Regions from separate parts of the Rhizobium sp. AN68 genome, predicted to be linked through region 3. Evidence: predicted binding sites of a transcription regulator. Region 3 holds the regulator's gene; each other region holds the start of a gene.
What was found. Region 3 encodes PhoB, which activates phosphate uptake and scavenging genes when phosphate is short. Its sites were predicted from a motif close to TGTCATNNANCTGTCAT; they were not measured.
Positions count from the first base shown of each region.

Region 1: the regulator PhoB is predicted to act here: its motif matches at 1,460-1,476, upstream of RBH71_RS20415 (UDP-2,3-diacylglucosamine diphosphatase).
Region 2: the regulator PhoB is predicted to act here: its motif matches at 1,586-1,602, upstream of RBH71_RS20450 (LTA synthase family protein).
Region 4: the regulator PhoB is predicted to act here: its motif matches at 1,076-1,092, upstream of RBH71_RS18600 (esterase-like activity of phytase family protein).

Region 1 covers NZ_JARWMI010000003.1:1,504,433-1,507,547, reverse strand. The annotation lists partial or broken gene RBH71_RS20420 (NADP-dependent malic enzyme) at 1-1,301, opposite strand, end outside; gene RBH71_RS20415 (UDP-2,3-diacylglucosamine diphosphatase) at 1,531-2,367, shown strand; gene dgcA (N-acetyl-D-Glu racemase DgcA) at 2,613-3,115, opposite strand, start outside.
Region 2 covers NZ_JARWMI010000003.1:1,512,793-1,515,907, forward strand. The annotation lists gene RBH71_RS20445 (NAD+ synthase) at 1-1,432, opposite strand, end outside; gene RBH71_RS20450 (LTA synthase family protein) at 1,664-3,115, shown strand, end outside.
Region 3 covers NZ_JARWMI010000003.1:360,510-363,624, forward strand. The annotation lists gene pstB (phosphate ABC transporter ATP-binding protein PstB) at 1-392, shown strand, start outside; gene phoU (phosphate signaling complex protein PhoU) at 491-1,216, shown strand; gene phoB (phosphate regulon transcriptional regulator PhoB) at 1,248-1,931, shown strand; gene RBH71_RS14780 (GcrA family cell cycle regulator) at 2,230-2,763, opposite strand.
Region 4 covers NZ_JARWMI010000003.1:1,133,819-1,136,933, forward strand. The annotation lists gene lon (endopeptidase La) at 1-223, shown strand, start outside; gene hupB (DNA-binding protein HupB) at 512-787, shown strand; gene RBH71_RS18600 (esterase-like activity of phytase family protein) at 1,146-3,115, shown strand, end outside.

The sequences.
Region 1 (3,115 bases), 1.1 Mb from region 3:
CGGTTCAGCTGGTCGAGATAGGCTTCGAAATCGCTGATCGGCCGGGCGGCGACACCGCTTGCGGCGGCAGCACGGGCAACGGCCGGCGCGATGCGCAGGATGAGGCGCGGATCGAAAGGCGAGGGAATGAGGTAGTTCGGGCCGAAGATCGGCGTTTCGCCGCTATAGGCCTTGGCGGCGACTTCCGAGACTTCCTCGCGGGCAAGCTCGGCAATGGCCTGCACGGCGGCCATCTTCATTTCCTCGTTGATCGTGGTTGCGCCGCAATCCAGCGCGCCGCGGAAGATATAGGGGAAGCAGAGCACGTTGTTGACCTGGTTCGGGAAATCCGAACGGCCGGTGCAGATCATCGCATCCGGGCGGGCAGCACGGGCCACTTCCGGCATGATTTCCGGATTGGGGTTGGCAAGCGCCAGGATCAGCGGATTTTCCGCCATACGCTCCAGAAGTTCCGGCTTCAGCACGCCTGCCGCCGAAAGACCGAGGAAGACATCCGCGCCGTCGATCGAGTCGGCCAGAACCCGCTTGTCGGTCTTTTGCGCGTAAACTTCCTTCCACTCGTCCATCAGCGAGTTGCGGCCGTCATAAACGAGGCCCTCGATATCGTGGACCCAGATGTTTTCTTTCTTTGCGCCCATGGCGACAAGCAGGTTGAGGCAGGCGAGGGCTGCCGCACCGGCGCCTGACGCAACGATCTTGACGCTCGAAAGCGATTTTCCGGCCAGTTCCAGCGCGTTGGTGACGGCGGCGGCGACGATGATCGCCGTGCCGTGCTGATCGTCGTGGAAGACCGGGATGTTCATCTTCTCGCGCAGCTGGCGCTCCACCTCGAAACATTCGGGCGCCTTGATGTCTTCAAGGTTGATGCCGCCGAAGGTGGGTTCCAGCGCTGCGATGGTGGAGACCATGTCGTTGATGCCGGGCGCATCGATCTCGATATCGAAAACGTCGATGCCGGCGAATTTCTTGAAGAGGACGGCCTTGCCCTCCATAACAGGCTTGGACGCAAGCGGGCCGATATTGCCAAGGCCAAGCACTGCCGTACCGTTGGAAATCACTGCAACGAGATTGGCGCGGGCGGTATATTCCGCCGCCATTTCCGGATTTTCATGGATGGCGAGGCAGGGGGCGGCGACACCCGGCGAGTAGGCAAGCGCCAGATCGCGCTGGTTGCCAAGGGGCTTGGTGGCCTGGATTTCCAGCTTGCCGGGGCGCGGGTAGCGGTGGAAAAAGAGCGCCTGTTCCTCGATGTCGGCCTTTGCCGTGTTGGCGGGCGTGTTGTTCTTATCGTGAGAGGTCATGTCTTCCACCGTCATGTCTGGTTCAATTCCGGCCCTCTGAATACAACAAACTTTCCCGTGGTACAGCCGTTATTTGCCGCCCCCTTATGCAAATGCGGGCATGGCTTATTCGCGTTTTCGTGATGCCATCAGTCATATTCCATACAAAAACCGGCCATTGTCATGTTGCTGCAACACGAGTCTGGTTCTGAGAGGGAAGAAAGCCGCAGGGACGCAACCGAACAAGGGGATTAAATCCGTGGCCGGTCAAATTGAAACCAGACAGTTCAGAACGCTTTTCATTTCGGATGTCCATCTCGGTTCCAAGGCGGCCAAGACGGATTTTTTGCTCGACTTCCTGAAACATCACGAGGCCGATACGATCATCCTGGTCGGTGACATCATCGACGGCTGGCGCCTGCGCCGCAGCTGGTACTGGCCGCAGGGCTGCAACGACGTGGTGCAGAAGTTGTTGCGCAAGGCCCGCAAGGGAACGCGCATCGTTTACATTCCCGGCAACCACGATGAATTTCTGCGCGAGTTTCCGGGCATGCATTTCGGCGGTATCGAAGTGGCCGAGCGCATGATCCACGAGGCGGCAGACGGCAAGAAATACCTCATCATCCATGGCGACGAGTTCGATGTGGTGGTGCGCAATGCCCGCCTGCTCGCCTATCTCGGTGACTGGGCCTACGACGCGGCGATTGCGATCAACATCGTCCTTGCTGCGGTGCGCCGCCGCATCGGTCTGCCTTACTGGTCGTTCTCGGCCTGGGCGAAATTGCAGGTCAAACACGCCGTCAACTTCATCGGCGAGTTCCAGCGCGTAGTGGCCGACGAGGCGCGCCGCAACAATGTGGATGGTGTGATCTGTGGCCATATCCACCACGCCGTGATGGAAGACATGGACGGCATCCGCTACATCAACACCGGCGACTGGGTGGAAAGCTGCACGGCGATTGCCGAAAATGCCGATGGCACTTTCGAGCTGATCACCTGGATGCAGACGAGCGATGTCCCTTCGCAGACATCGGACGAGATGGAGCCGGTGGATATTCCAGGTCTGATTGGCAAGCACGCGGCCTGATTGGGGTTTGTTCAACAGGCAGGGCGATCCCTAAGCGCGGGATGGTTCAGCTCTCTGTAGTCATCCTTGGGCTTGTCCCAAGGATCTGCAACCGATTGATTTCGCGCGACGTGGATAGATCCTCGGGACAAGCCCGAGGATGACGCCGAGTGTGAGGCAAGGCTGGTCATACAGTTTACGTGATACTGCAAAGACTATTGCGATGTGCGGCGTAGTGCTTTCACACGAAACCCGAACGACGGCTCTTATCCCCACAACTCCGGCTGCGGCGGATAAACCAGCGAACCCTCGTAAACGAGGCCCGGCTGCCGGTCCTGCCTGAGAATCAGCGGGCCGTCGAGATCGGAGAAGGCGGCTCCCTGAGCGGCCAGAACGGCGGGAGCCATGCCGAGCGAGGTGCCGAGCATGCAGCCGACCATGATGATGAAGCCTAGCCGCTCCGCCTCTGCCTTCATGACAAGTGCTTCCGTGAGACCGCCAGTCTTGTCCAGCTTGATGTTGATCGCATCGTAACGGTCGCGCAGGTCTGCGAGGTCCTTGGTGGAATGCACGCTTTCATCGGCGCAGATGGGGACCGGGTGGTCGATGCGGGCCAGGATGGCGTCCTTGCCGGCGGGAAGCGGCTGTTCGATGAGCGCGATGTTCAGTTCCGCTGCGAGTTTCAGATAATATTCGATATTATCGTCGTTCCAGCCCTCATTGGCGTCGATGATGATGCGCGCGTCAGGTGCTGCGGTGCGCACGGCCC
Region 2 (3,115 bases), 1.2 Mb from region 3:
TCTGGTTGGGTCGCAATTCGGCGGATGGCGCCTTGGAGATGATATTGGCGGGGATCACTTCGCCGGATGGCCCGAGCGCGCCCGGCGGCACATGGGAATTGCGCCAGCTGGAGATGGCGTAGACCTGCATCTTGTAGAGGTCCTTGATGGGATTGAAACCGCCATTCATGTCGCCATAAAGCGTCGCATACCCCACCGACATTTCCGACTTGTTGCCTGTTGTCACCACCATCGAGCCGAACTTGTTGGAAACGGCCATGAGAATGGTGCCGCGTGTACGGCTCTGCAGGTTTTCTTCGGTAATGCCTTCTTCCGTGCCTTCGAACATTTCCGAAAGCGCCGAAAGGAACCCATCCACCGGTTCGGCAATGGGCACGATATCGTAACGGCAGCCGAGCGCCCTGGCGCAATCGGCTGCGTCCTTCAGCGAATCCTCGGAGGTGTAACGATAGGGCAGCATGATGCAGCGCACCCGCTCTTCGCCCAGCGCATCAACAGCAAGCGCAGCGCAGATCGCCAGATCGATACCGCCGGAAAGGCCGAGAACCACGCTCTTGAAGCCGTTCTTGTTGACGTAATCGCGAAAGCCCAGCATGCAGGCGCGGTAATCCGCCTCCTCGCCTTCAGGGATTTTCGAGAAAGGACCGCTCTCACAGCGCCAGCCTTCTGCGGTGCGTTTCCAATCGGTAACGGCAAGGGTCGCCTCGAACTGGCTCATCTGGAAGGCAAGGGTCTTGTCGGCATTGAAACCGAAGCTCGCGCCGTCGAAAACCAGCTCGTCCTGCCCGCCAAGCTGATTGGCGAAGACCAGCGGCAAGCCGCTTTCGATTACCTGCTTCAGCGCCACCTGATGGCGCACATCCAGCTTGCCGCGATAATAGGGCGAACCATTCGGCACCAGCAGGATTTCCGCCCCGCTTTCGGCAAGCGTTTCGCACACACCCATATCGTTCCAGATTTCCTCGCAGATCGGAATGCCGATCCTGACACCGCGGAAATTATAGGGACCGGAGATCGAACCTTCGGCGAAAACACGTTTTTCATCGAACTCGCCGTAATTCGGCAGGTCAATCTTGTCACGCAGCGCGATGATCCTGCCGCCATCCAGAAGCGCAACCGAATTGTGCCGGCCCGTTTCACCCTGACGCGGAAAACCGATGACGACGCCCGGCCCGCCATCGGCGGTTTCCGCCGCCAGTTCTTCCACGGCCTTCAGGCACGCTTTCAGAAAAGCCGGCTTCAATACCAGGTCTTCCGGCGGATAGCCGGATATGAACAGCTCGGTCAGAAGCAGGAGATCGGCACCCTGCGTCGCCGCATCGGCCCGTGCTTCACGCGCCATGGCGAGATTGCCCGCCACGTCGCCAACAGTCGGATTGAACTGCCCGACGGCAATTCGAAGATGGTTTTTGATGTCGTGTCTGTCGCTCATGGCTTTTCAATACCGCGCCCGTGCCCGCTCCGCAACGCGGCAATTGCATGCCGCACCACCTTGATAGGATGAAGCCGCAACCGGCATTCACGCTAAGGTTATCACCGCACCGGCCACACTCCGCAAAGTTCATGTCGCGTTCATCGCGCTTATGTGACAGTTACATGACAGTTTTGCGACGCCCCGATTCACCTCCCCGAATTGCGCGGTGTCGCCTCGTAATACCGGAGTATGAGTTTGAGAAATTCGGCGCCAAAAACAACGGCTTCCGAAAAGGCTGATTTTGTCTTTTCGCCTGCATGGACGCGGAGCCTTTCCAAGCTTTCGGGTAAGGCCTACACGCTTGCCAATCTGACATTTTCGTCGGTCGTGCTTGTCGTCGCGCTGGAATGGATCGCCCGCGGTTCGCTAGTTGATGTCGGCACCTTCCTCACCTCATCCGCCCGCCCCGGCATGACCACCATCGCCGCCGTGCTGCTGCTGCTCGTAGCGCTGGATTCCATCCTCGGCCGCCGTTACCTGTCGCTCATCGCCGTTGCGCCGCTTTGCGCGCTGACAGGGCTTATTTCCGCGCAGAAACAGACCTATCTCTCCGATCCGCTTTATCCCTCCGACCTGCTGTTCGGCCGGCAGATCCTCGAGCTTCTGCCCACCATGCTGAAAGCCCAGCCGGTGACGGCCGTGCTGGTCGGCCTTGGCCTTTGCGCCACGGTTGCGGCCCTTTCCACCCTGTGGCTGCTGGCGCGGCGTTATTCGCCGGGCTTGAGCTGGCGCGAACGCGCCGCAGGTCTTGTGCTGGCGCTGCCGCTTCTGGCCGGCCTCGCCTCGCTCATGGACTATTCGCATTATTCGTGGGTGCGCGATCGTCTCAACATCATCCCCATGATGTGGGATCAACAGGAGAATTACCGCCATAACGGTTTCCTGATGGCCTTTGCCTTCAATATTCCCATGGCCAACGTCTCGGCGCCGCAGGGTTACGGCGAAAACAGCATCGCAGACCTGACCTCGGAACCCGCCGCCTTTGCCGCCAACACGGGCGATTACCCTGATGTCATCATGTTGATGAGCGGATCGCTGTGGGATCCGACACGGCTTGAAAACGTGAAGCTCTCTGCCGATCCGATGCCCAACATCCGCGCCAAGCAATCCGGCAACGTGTTCTCGCCGGAATTCGGCGGCATGACGGCGAATGTGGAATTCGAGGCGCTGACCGGCTTTTCCAACGCCTTCCTGCCCTATGGCAGCATTCCCTACCAGCAATATATCCGCCGCCCGGTGCCCTCGCTTGCCAGCTTCTTCCGTGGCGAAGGGTATTCGGCCATCGCCATGCATCCGTTTCAGGAATGGTTCTGGAACCGCAAGGAAGTTTACAGGAATTTCGGCTTCGAGGAGTTCCGCTCGGAAGAGACATTGCCGCCCATGGAAAAGCGCGGCAACTTCGCCTCCGACGACGCGCTGATGGACCAGATCATGGTGGCCGCGGACGATGCGCGCAACCCGCTCTTCCTCTTCGCCGTCACCCTGCAGGGACACGGACCTTACGAGGCGGGCCGTTATGCCAGCGACACCATCGGCATAGAGGGCAATCTCTCCGCTTCCGCATCGCAGGCGCTTGGTACCTATGCGCAGGGTGTGGCGGAGGCCGACGACGCCCTTCTGAAGCTGATGCGCTGGGCAAAA
Region 3 (3,115 bases):
AGATCGTCGAGCATAGCCTGCAGAAAGCGGGTCTCTGGAACGAGGTGAAGGATCGTTTGCTGGAATCCGGCACGGGCCTCTCCGGTGGCCAGCAGCAGCGTCTGTGCATCGCACGCGCGGTTGCCGTCAGCCCGGAAGTGATCCTGATGGACGAGCCGTGCTCGGCGCTGGATCCGATCGCGACTGCGAAGGTCGAGGAACTGATCCACGAACTGCGCACCAACTACACCATCGTCATCGTCACGCACTCCATGCAGCAGGCGGCGCGCGTTTCCCAGCGTACGGCCATGTTCCATCTTGGTCATCTTGTCGAAGAAAACGAAACCGACAAGATGTTCACCAATCCGGACGACCAGCGCACGCAGGACTACATCATGGGCCGCTTCGGCTGATCCCCGGCCGGTGCTTTATCGTAACCGTACAAGACTGGTGCCTCTGCCGTGCCCCGCTGTTGGGCACGCGCATGCAGGCCAAGCCGGAGGAATAGACCATGACACAGACAACGACCCATTCGCATATCCTGTCTGCCTATGACGACGAACTGAAGTTTCTGACGCGCCGCATCGCCGAAATGGGCGGTCTTGCCGAGCAGATGTGCGGTGACGCCGTGCGCGCACTCGTCAATTCCGATGCTGCGCTTGCGCAGAAAGTCATTTCGGACGATACCATTCTCGACCACGCTGAGCGCGAAATCGGCGACAAGGCGATCGTAACCATCGCCAAGCGTCAGCCGATGGCGGCAGACCTTCGCGAGATCATCGGCACCCTGCGTATCGCCGCCGATCTCGAACGCGTCGGCGATCTTGGCAAGAACACGGCCAAGCGCGTTATCGCTGTCGCCGGCACCGGCGTTCCGCGCAAGCTCGCCCGCGGCATCGAGCATCTGTCCGACCTGGCGCTGGTGCAGCTCAAGGAAGTCCTCGACGTCTATTCCACGCGTTCCGCCGAAAAGGCCAATGCGATCCGTGAACGCGACGAGGAAATCGATGCCATGTACACGTCGCTCTTCCGGGAGCTTCTGACCTACATGATGGAAGACCCGCGCAACATCACCACCTGCACGCATCTTCTGTTCTGCGCCAAGAACATCGAGCGTATCGGCGATCATGCGACGAATATCGCAGAGACGATCTATTACATGACCACCGGCAGCCAGCCGGAGGGCGAGCGTCCGAAGGACGACAGTTCCAACACGCTTGGTTCGGTGACCGAGTAACAGACAAGCAGAAGCTTGCGGAGTTCAGCATATGGTGCCCAAGATTGCAGTTGTGGAAGACGAGGAAGCGTTGAGCGTCCTGCTTCGTTACAATCTCGAGGCTGAGGGATACGACGTCGACACGATACCCCGTGGCGATGAGGCGGAAATCAGGCTGCAGGAGCGCATTCCGGATCTTCTTATCCTGGACTGGATGTTGCCCGGTGTCTCCGGTATCGAACTGTGCCGGCGCTTGAGAATGCGGCCGGAAACGGAACGCCTGCCCATCATCATGCTGACGGCGCGTGGCGAAGAGAGCGAACGGGTTCGCGGTCTCGCTACCGGCGCTGACGATTATGTCGTCAAGCCGTTCTCGACGCCGGAACTCATGGCCCGGGTCAAGGCCATGTTGCGCCGGGCCCGTCCGGAAGTTCTGTCGTCGGTGCTCAAATGCGGCGATATCGAACTGGACCGCGAGACCCATCGCGTTCACCGCAAAAGCCGCGAAGTGCGCCTCGGCCCGACGGAATTCCGCTTGCTGGAATTCCTGATGACGTCGCCGGGTCGGGTGTTTTCCCGCTCGCAATTGCTGGATGGCGTCTGGGGTCATGATATCTATGTCGACGAGCGCACTGTCGATGTGCATGTCGGACGTCTGCGCAAGGCCCTGAATTTCTCGCACATGCAGGATGTCATCCGCACGGTGCGTGGTGCGGGATATTCGATGGAAGCCTGAGCGAAGCGAAACCAGATAGTTTCGCTGGCGAAGTAATGCACCAAAAAATCAGGAAGCCCGAAATCTGAAACGGTTTCGGGCTTTTTCAATATGAATATCCGCCAAACTCGATGCCATTGTCCGTTTTGACCGTAGGAGATCGGCGGCGCGTTGAAATCCGGATTGAAGGGTCACGCCCAATGGTAAGGGGAAAGTGTGAGGCCTGCCATCAAGCCGCCCAGAAAGCGGCTTTATTTTTGTCAAAAAAAACGGGCCCGAAGGCCCGTAATTTTTGAGTGCTGAATGCGTGCCGCAACACTCAAGCCTTGCGGCGTTCGCTCACCGGCTGGTAGGCGAGTTTCGCATGGAACTTGCAATAGGGCGAAGATTCCAGCGCTTCACAACCGCAGAAATGGAAGTCGTCCTTCAGCGGATCGCCAACCGGCCATTTGCAGGTGCGCTCGGTCAGTTCCGTCAGCGTCAGGCGACGGGAAATCGGCGTGACAACGTTCTTGGAAGGAACGTAATCGAGAACCTGCGCGGTCTCGATATCGATCTCCTCGTGCAGCGCCGTTGCCGCGTTCGAACGGGTGAGGATGCGCGCCGGAGCCGCGTTGACGCGACCTGCGAAAGTCGTCGCACGCGGTGCAGGGGCAGCGGTACGCTTCGGCGCGGAGCGTGCCGAAGTCACTGGACCGCCAGCCTTGACGCGTCCCGGCAGATTGAGACGATGGACCTTGCCGATCACGGCATTACGGCTGACGCCGCCCAGCTGCGCTGCAATCTGGCTGGCGCTAAGGCCCTCGGACCACAATTTCTTGAGCTTTTCGACTCGTTCGTCTGTCCAGTTCATGCCGCTTCTCCGCTTGTCGCGTGTATTTTCGGCAGAATCCCTCTCCGTCTCGCGCGCATGCCGCAAGCGTGGTTTCCGCCAGATTTTCGGTGACTAGTTCCGCCGCAATGCAGTCTAGTAATTAGCGATTAACCTAGTGCCAGCCCGACTCCGTGGCAAGAGTCGCGGGAATCATCTGGAATCGATTTTCCGGTTTTCCCCAACTTGCTGGCGTATTGAGTCTGAAAGGCAACACCTTGGGGCTGGCCCGCCGCCGCATACTAGTGCTTGAGAAGCCCGGGAAACGCTGACTTTTGTTGACATCGGCAAACGAAGTGACAATAGTGCCCCTGCCGCCGCAAGGCGGCATTTT
Region 4 (3,115 bases), 770 kb from region 3:
CAAGAAGGTGCTCATCCCGGAAGAAAACGCCAAGGACCTGGCGGATATTCCTGATAATGTGAAGAACGAGATGGAGATCATCCCGGTGTCTCGCATGGGTGAGGTCATCAAGCACGCGCTGCTTCGCATGCCCGAGCCAATCGAGTGGGACGGCAGCATCGAAACGCCTGTTATCGCAACTGTCGACGGTGTCGACGAGGGCGGACAGACGATCGCACATTGATTGCCACGTCGTTGTGAAAGCCAGAATCGCTTTTCGCGACACCTGTGCATAGATTCAATGTGTTAGATGCCGAAAGGCGCGATGCTTCTTTGATGCTCGCAGAACTGGTGCGAAATTGGCACGTTTAAGGGAAAGGCCGGCAGAAATGTCGGCCTTTTTTGTGAAAAACCCCGCAGACCCCTTGTTTTTCAGGCGATTCCAGCGCTTTTGAGTTGCTGCGCGCGGATACAGACGTATTCTGCGCCGGCTTAATTTGAGTCGTTTCAAACCATTGAAAGGGGTGGAAACATGAACAAGAACGAGCTCGTCTCTGCTGTTGCCGAAAAGGCTGGTCTCACGAAGGCAGATGCTGCTTCCGCTGTTGATGCCGTATTCGAAACCGTACAGAACGAACTGAAGAGCGGTGGCGACATCCGTCTCGCTGGCTTCGGCAGCTTCTCCGTAAGCCGTCGTGAAGCCTCCAAGGGTCGTAACCCTTCCACGGGTGCTGAAGTCGATATCCCGGCTCGCAACGTACCGAAGTTTTCCGCAGGCAAGGGCCTGAAGGACGCCGTCAACTCGTAAGGTTTCCGAAAGGCCGTGACGTCCGGCGGCGGGCGGGCGGCTTTTCAGGTTCACGAGGAAACATGTTTTGACGCCCTGACGCCATCATGCCGGCACGTAAACCGGGCGGCTTTTCGAAATGATTTTTCGGATAGCCCTTTTTTCGAACCGGCAAGATGTACTTGAAAGTAGGAGAGCGCGCCTGTGTAGCCTCCATCCGGTCACACGGCGCTCTGATACGCGGAATGTGCGCACGAACAGGAAAGCCCGGCCTTCATGGTCGGGCTTTTTGATTCCTCCGGCAGGAAATGTCATGCCGCTGTCATGTCTCTGACGCAGAAGCCATAGGGTGTTTTTTTGGATCCAAGGGGGATTTATAATGGCGTTCCGACTTTCTCAGATGGCTTTGACTGCTGCTCTGCTCACGTCCGCGGCCTTTCCGGCTGCTGCCGAGCCGGTTTTCAACCGCATCGCATCTTTCCCGGTCGTAAAGAACCTGCCAGCGGACAAGGACGCGAAGGCCGTCACTTCAGCTGAAATCGTAACCGCCAGCGAAGACGGCAAGACGCTGATCTATTCGGACAGCCCGCTTGGCGGCATTGGATTCGTTGACATCACCGACGCGAAGGCACCCAAGGCTGGCGGCGCGTTGCTGCTGGAAGGCGAACCGACCTCGGTTGCCGTTGCTGGCGCCAAGGTTCTGGCCGGTGTCAACACGTCCGAAAACCGCGCCAAGCCGTCCGGCAAGCTGGTGACGGTCGATATCGCCACCAAGAAGATTGAAGCGAGCTGCGACCTCGGCGGCCAGCCAGATTCTGTCGCAATTTCCCCGGACAAGACCTTCGCCGCTATCGCGATCGAAAACGAACGCGATGAAGAGGTGAACGAAGGCGCCCTGCCACAGATGCCGGCCGGTTATCTGGTGACGGTCGGTCTGAAGAACGGTGTTGCTGACTGCGCGACGCTGAAGAAAATCGACGTGACCGGCCTTGCCGAAATCTCCCCGGAAGATCCGGAGCCGGAATTCGTCTCGATCAATGCCAATGGCGAGATCGCGCTCACGCTGCAGGAAAACAACCACATCGTCATCATCGACGGCAAGACCGGTACGGTAAAGACGCATTTCTCCGCCGGCACGGTTGATCTGGAAGGCGTCGACACGAAGACGGACGGCCAGATCAAGTTCACCGACAAGCAGGAAGGCCGCAAGCGTGAGCCAGATGCCGTGAAGTGGCTGGACAATGACCGCATCGTCATCGCCAATGAGGGTGACTGGCAGGGCGGCGCGCGCGGCTTCACCATTTTCGACAAGACCGGCAAGCTTCTTTATGAAGCCGGTGCCACCCTTGAGCACGCTGCCGCCAGCATCGGCCACTATCCGGAAAAGCGCTCCAAGGCCAAGGGCATCGAGCCGGAAGGTCTGGAGGCGGCAACCTTCGATGGCCAGAAGTACTTCTTCGTTCTTGCCGAGCGCGCGTCTCTCGCTGCGGTCTACAAGGATACGGGCGGCACACCGGAACTGGTCCAGCTTCTGCCCTCTGGCATTTCGCCTGAAGGTGCCGTCGCCATTCCGTCGCGCAATCTTCTCGTCACTGCCAACGAAGCCGATCTCGTTGAAGATGGCGGCGCTCGCTCGCATGTCATGATCTATGAACGCGCAGAAGGCCAGATTGCCTACCCGCAGCTCGCTTCCGCCACCGTTGATGGCGCACCGATCGGCTGGGGCGCTCTCTCCGGTCTGGTGGGCGATGCTGAAAAGCCTGGCATCCTCTATGCCGTGTCCGACTCGGTCTATGGAAACCAGCCGTCGATCTACACCATCGACGCAACGAAGAAGCCCGCCACCATCACCAGCGCCCTGCGCATCAAGCGCGACGGTATCGCAGCCCAGAAACTCGACATCGAAGGCATTACGCTTGACGGTAAGGGCGGCTTCTGGCTGGCCTCGGAGGGCGACAGTGCCAAGCTCGTGCCCCACGCACTCTACAATGTCAGCGCCAAGGGCGAGATCAAGGCTGAGATCGCTCTGCCGAAGGAACTGCTGGCTGGCGAAACCCGCTTCGGTTTCGAAGGCGTGACCATGATCGGCAAGGGCGACGACGCGACGCTGTGGATGGCCGTACAGCGCGAATGGGGCACGGACGAGAAGGGTTTCGTCAAACTCGTCTCCTACAATCCGAAGTCCAAGGAATGGGGAGCCGTGCGTTACCCGCTCGACAAGACCGAGGCAGGCTGGGTCGGCCTTTCTGAAATCACCGCACAGGGCGACTATGTCTATATCGTCGAGCGCGACAATCAGGTCGGTGACAAGGCAAAGATCAAGAAGCTTTACCGCGTCGCGATCGCTGA